Regions from separate parts of the Thalassolituus sp. ST750PaO-4 genome, predicted to be linked through region 1. Evidence: riboswitches for the same ligand, from Rfam matches in the RefSeq annotation. Region 1 holds a riboswitch; the other holds the start of a gene.
The links. Region 1 has a riboswitch for thiamine pyrophosphate ahead of thiC (phosphomethylpyrimidine synthase ThiC). Riboswitches for the same ligand answer to the same signal wherever they lie in the genome.

Region 1 (3,139 bases):
TGAAAGGTTCAGCGGTATTGAGCGGGCCGCAAAAACTGACATTCAGTGAACGCAGCACCTGGCCGTCGTCCAGACCCTGTTCTATGCGGTGCAGGATTAATGCTGCTGACAGGCCGCCAAAGGTGGTGCGGCCCTGACCCCAGCTGGGATGGATTTCCAGCGTATCCTGCTTATTAACCTGCTGCAGGTAATCGTCAAAATTCATAGCATTTCTCTTTAAGGGGCAGATCCCTTTTAAAGGCTGATCCGGGTGTGTATCGGGGATATTTCTCAGGCGTCAAACCATAGCACAGGGTGCTTGTTTGTCTTATAGGGTGGTGAGAAAAACGTTCAGTTCTTATGTTTGTTGTGAGCAATTCTGTTAACGACACCGGGCGAAGCGATCATTGCCAAAATTCAGCTTTCCGGTATAACGGGCGCCCTTTGCGCCGGTCAGGCCATTTCCTGATAGAATTCACACAGTCGTGCTGTGCCTGTCTGGCTGTCACAATCACCCTCAGCGGAGATCTTATGAGCTTATCGGTTAAAACACGGGCCGAGCGTTTCGTTGCCACCCTGCGTCACTGTCAGGTTTTGGGGCTGACGGTTGAAAGCGCGCAGGACAATGTACTGGTTATGCGCCTGCCATACAGCGAACAGATTGTGGGCAACCCGGTCACCGGCACTGTGCATGGCGGCAGCCTGACCACGCTGATGGATACCGCCTGCGGTACGGCGGTGTTTTCCTCACTGCCGGGCTTTGAGCTGTGCCCAACGCTGGATCTGCGCATGGATTATATGAAAGCGGCAACACCAAACCGCGATCTGTTTGCCGAAGCACGGGTAACGCGCGTGGCCAGCTCAGTGGTGTTTACCGAGTGCGAAGTATTTCAGGGTGAGGAACGCGATCTGGTGGCCAAATGTGCTGCCACCTTTATGCGTATCGGCGAAAATATGACCCCACCGGAATTCCGTGCCCGTATCGAGCAGGGCGATGATGTAACGGCTGCAGGAGCTGCACAATGAGTTTTGAAACCGTGCTGCAACAGGCGCAGCAGAGCGGTAATTTCCAGCCGCTGGTGGATGGTATTCCCTATGCCAATTTAATTGGCCTGAAATTTCAGCGTTTTGGTCAGGATGTGCTGTTTCATCTGCCGGCCAACGAAGACAATATCGGCAATCCGATTTTACCGGCCATTCATGGCGGCGTAATCGGCGGCTTTATGGAGCTGGCGGCGTCACTGCATCTGATGATGACCATGGATACTGCCGCCTTACCGAAAATGATCGATTTTTCTCTCGACTATCTGCGTGCCGGACGTCATCAGGATACCTTTGCTGAATGTCAGGTCTGGCGTCAGGGCTCACGCGTCGCCAACGTCGCCATTACCGCCTGGCAGACCGAGCGCACCAGCCCGATTGCCACGGCCCGCGCGCATTTTCTGCTGGCGCGTTAATGTCCGGCTGTTTCTCTTACGGCGGCATTTCTGACCGCCGTTGATGCCTGCCCGGCGTGGATGTTTTGCATAAATAACCCGCCGGGTGTCTTGTCCGCGTAGTCTTCTCTGCCGTACACTCTGTGCCGATTCTGTCGGGGTGCCTCAGGATGTTCAGCGTGCTGAAACATCAAAGAGGTTGAGATCGCAATGTGTTTGCGGATCCCGTTGAACCTGATCTGGTTAGTGCCAGCGTAGGGAACAGAAAAGCGGGTTTTTCGCGGCTGTCGCCGATTTCTTAAACCCCGGTCAGTCACCGTTTACGGTGCGGGTTGTCAGTATTTTGCTGCTGCCTGTGATCATCTTTTTCTTTTCTTCGCTGCCTGCCGTTATTTTTCTTCCGTCGTCTGCGACGGCTAAAAAGGTATTGAGCATGGGCAAAAACAATTCAGCGCATACATCGTTAAGCGAACAGATGCGTGTTGACGAACTCTCTCTGCAGCCATTTCCGGCGTCCAGCAAATTCTATGTGCAGGGCAGTCGTGCCGATTTACAGGTCGCGCTGCGCGAAATTGCGCTGTCCGATACACAGCTGGCTAACGGTAAAACCGAAGCCAATGCGCCGGTGCGGGTATACGATACTTCCGGCCCTTACACCGACCCGGCCGTGAGTATTGATGTGCGCAAGGGGCTGCAACCGCTGCGTCAGAACTGGATTAATGAACGGGCCGATACTGAGGAGCTTACCGGTTTCAGCTCCGAATATGCGCGTATCCGCGATATGAACCTGACGCTGGAAAAACTGCGTTTTGAACTTAAGCGTCGTCCGCGCCGGGCATTAGCGGGCAAAAATGTCACTCAGCTGCATTATGCGCGACAGGGCATTATCACCCCGGAAATGGAATATGTGGCCATCCGCGAAAATCTGGCATTAAGCCGGGCACAGCTGGATGAGGCACAAAAAAGCCAGCATCCGGGTATGAGTTTCGGCGCGTCGATTCCGGCGGAAATTACCCCGGAATTTGTCCGCTCAGAAATTGCCCGCGGCCGGGCGGTGATTCCCAATAATATTAACCACCCGGAAACCGAGCCGATGATTATTGGCCGTAATTTCCGCACCAAGGTCAATGCCAATATCGGCAATTCGGCAGTTACGTCGTCCATCGAAGAAGAAGTGGAAAAGATGGTCTGGGCCACCCGCTGGGGCGCCGATACCGTGATGGATTTATCCACCGGTGACCATATTCACGAAACCCGCGAATGGATTATCCGTAATTCACCGGTGCCTATTGGTACCGTGCCTTTGTATCAGGCGCTGGAAAAATGCAACGGCGTGGCCGAAGACCTGACCTGGGAATTATTCCGCGATACCTTAATTGAGCAGGCCGAGCAGGGCGTGGATTATTTCACCATTCACGCCGGTGTGCGTCTGGCGCATGTGCCGCTGACCGCCAAACGGGTGACGGGTATTGTCAGCCGTGGTGGTTCGATCATGGCGAAATGGTGTCTGGCGCATCATAAAGAGAGTTTCCTGTACACCCATTTCGAAGACATCTGCGAAATTATGAAAGCCTACGATGTCTGCTTCTCCCTCGGCGATGGTCTGCGCCCCGGCTCCATTGCCGATGCCAATGACGAAGCGCAGTTTGCCGAATTAAAAACCCTGGGTGAATTAACCAAAATCGCCTGGAAGCACGATGTGCAGACCTTTATTGAAGGTCCGG
Region 2 (3,139 bases), on a different contig from region 1:
TTAAAGGCGCAGGTAGTGAGAGCAGCGATCTGCTGCGCATTGAATACCGCAACGATGATGAGCAGCGCAGCCTGAATGTGTTGCTGCATGAAGACAAACTGAAGCTGGATCTGAGCAAAGCCGGTTGGGCGCAGTTGGGCACGGAAGCACAGCGGCAGGACAGCCTGAAAGAATATCTGACGCTGATCGAACAGAGCGGTGAACGCGGCAATGCCGATAAACAGCAGCTGGATTTAATGCTCGATGCCTTCGCCCTGCTGCATAAACCGGAGCAGCATCCGCAGGATCTGGCGCGGCAGGAACAGGAGCAGCCACCGCAAACGCCAACCGGAATCGACGTGGGTTTTGCCCGCAGCGGACTTACGGCGCTGAGTGGTCTGGCGGATTTCAGCTTTTCATTTCGGGCGCAGGTCAGCAAACCCAACCCTGATGCACAGCGCAATAATGAAAAGATCAGCTTTGGGCTTAATTTCGCGCAGGATACCAGAGGCGAAACCGGTGATGCCGGCAGCCTCGCCGTAGAGCAAACCCAGGCGTATCAGTTTAAGGCCAGCTTTTATGAGCCTTTGCCCTGGCTGGAGCTGGTGGATTTCAGCAAGCAGAATTACCAGTACATCGAGACCGAAGCCCGTGCCACCGAGGTTACCAGCCTGCGCTACGAAGATTTCACCCTGCAGCATGCTTCGCAGCAAAGTCAGAATGAATGGCACGAGCGGCGGCGAACCTACGTGCTGGGCAGCCTCGACAGTGATGTCAGTGAAGGCGATAAAAATCAGGACATAACCGACTTTACCAAAGCCGCGATTCTGGCTGAGCGCGAACAGCAACAGCAGTTGCTGGATGATCTGCTCGGCAGCCGCATACCGCAGCCGTGGCAGCGCTGATATTTCGCGCAGAAGTGGTTACTCCGTATTAGCCCAAAGCCGCCATTGGTTCCCCGGCGTGAATCCCTTATGATGCCCCTGTCCCAGGGGGTGGCCCGATTGTCTGAATCCGGCCTGAGATGCCATAGGTTTACCTGTGTAAACGGCAAACCCCTAGAACCTGATCCGGTTAGTACCGGCGTAGGAATGGGGGTGAGTACGCACTGTTCAGCGCGGCTCGCATCACGACCGGGAGGTTGGCGTTAAACGCAACCGGCCCCTACGCACTACCCGGGTCTTTCTTGTATTTTGAGGAATGACCCTGAATGAAAAAAACACCGCTTTCCCTGTTGGTTTTACTGGCACCACTGACCCCGCTGTCGGCTTTGGAGGCACTGGCGACTGATGACGTTACCCTCAGCACGCAAACCGTGCAGGCCGATTTCCGTAAAACCGATGTGCAGCAGATTCCCGAAGCCGTCACCTTAGTTGGCAGCGAACAGATTGAAGCCCGTTCGGCGCAGCATCTGGAACAGATTTTAAGTTTTGCTCCCAACGTTAATTTCGCCTCGGGAGCATCTCGTGGCCGCTATTACCAGATCCGTGGTATTGGCGAGCGCAGCCAGTTTGTCGATCCGGTGAATCCGTCTGTGGGCCTGGTTATCGACGGTATTGATATGACCGGTTTAGGTGCTGCCGCAACCCTGTTTGATGTGCAGCAGGTGGAAATTCTGCGCGGCCCGCAGGGCACCCGTTTTGGTGCTAACGCACTGGCCGGCATGATCAATATCCGCAGTAATGACCCGATGCAAAACAGCGAAGGTTATATCAGTGCCAAAGCCGGAAACTACAGCAGTTATGGTTTGGGGGCGGCGTTATCCGGTTCGCTGAGTGATAATCTGCAGGGACGTATTGCCGTACATGGTTTTGAATCCGATGGTTATATCGACAACGAATTTTTAAACCGTGACGACACCAACAATCAGGATGAAAAAATCGCCCGCGGTAAACTGCACTGGCAATTGTCTGAACGCAGTGAATTAAATCTGACCTATTTATACGCGGATATCGATAACGGTTACGATGCCTTCACGCTGGATAACAGCCGTACCACTTTATCTGATGAACCTGGTCGCGACAGTCAGGATACCAATGCGTTTGCGCTGGCTTATAATCGCGACCTGAATTCCGCAGTCCGCTTTGAAAGTGAAATTACCGGCAGCTGGAATAAAGCTGAATACAGTTACGATGAAGACTGGGTGTCAGATGCTTATCCGCCAAAATGGGGAACTGCATTTGACCAGTATCTGCGCACCTTCGACCGCAGTAGTGCTGATTTCCGCTTTTTATCTGCCCCGCAAGGTCGTTTATTCAGCGACACGACCGATTGGGTCGCCGGTATTTATTACATGAGCCGTGACGAAGAACTGGTACGTAACCGTACCGGCGATGCACAGTACCGCAGCGACCTGAACGTAAATTCTGTTTCTGTTTATAGCGAACTGAGCACGGCGTTTAACTCTGACTGGACACTGACCTATGGCGTGCGTGCGGAGCAGTGGAAAAATGATTTCTCTGCTAATGATGCTGTGCAGGATACAACGGATGAGACCCTGTTTGGTGGCAAGATAACGCTTGAAACCCTGCTTGCTCAGAATCATCTGGGTTATGTTTCTTTAGCTCGGGGATATAAGCCGGGTGGCATTAATACCGACCCGGATGTGTCGCCAGAGAACCGTACTTTTGATACCGAGTTTAACAACACTGCCGAGCTGGGACTTAAGTCTTCACTGGATAATGATGCGCTGAAAACCCGCCTCGCGGTATTTTATATTCAGCGTAAAAACCAGCAGGTTAAAAGCTCGTATTTTGATCAGTCCAGTGTCTCATTTATGGACTATCTGGCGAATGCTGCTGAAGGAAAAAATTACGGACTGGATCTGGAAAGCCAGTGGCAGCTGTCTGATGCATTGCTGTGGGATCTGAGCCTGGGTTATCTGCATGCCGAGTTCAGCGATTACAGTTATGAGCAGAATGTGTATGACGCAAGCTGGAATATTGTGGGCAGCACTACAGTGGATAAATCCGGTCGTGCACAGGCACATGCTCCGGAATACAGTCTGGCTACTGCGCTTACCTATGCGTTTGCTGAACACTTCTCTGTGCGTGTGGAGAGTGAAGCTAAAGATGAATTCTATTTCTCCGACAGCCATGATGAAAAAGCCCGCGCCTCGGTACTCTGGCATGCCCGGCTGAGCTATCAGCAGGGGCCGTTA

Region 2: it holds a riboswitch for thiamine pyrophosphate, as region 1 does, so the genes downstream of both, HUF18_RS05110 (TonB-dependent receptor) here and thiC (phosphomethylpyrimidine synthase ThiC) in region 1, are expected to answer to the same signal.

What each region holds. Positions count from the first base shown of each region.
Region 1 covers NZ_JABVCB010000001.1:86,835-89,973, reverse strand. The annotation lists gene HUF18_RS00395 (acyl-CoA thioesterase) at 1-205, opposite strand, end outside; gene HUF18_RS00390 (PaaI family thioesterase) at 511-1,005, shown strand; gene HUF18_RS00385 (PaaI family thioesterase) at 1,002-1,436, shown strand; TPP riboswitch at 1,562-1,693, shown strand; gene thiC (phosphomethylpyrimidine synthase ThiC) at 1,849-3,139, shown strand, end outside.
Region 2 covers NZ_JABVCB010000005.1:583,090-586,228, forward strand. The annotation lists gene HUF18_RS05105 (hypothetical protein) at 1-884, shown strand, start outside; TPP riboswitch at 961-1,088, shown strand; gene HUF18_RS05110 (TonB-dependent receptor) at 1,190-3,139, shown strand, end outside.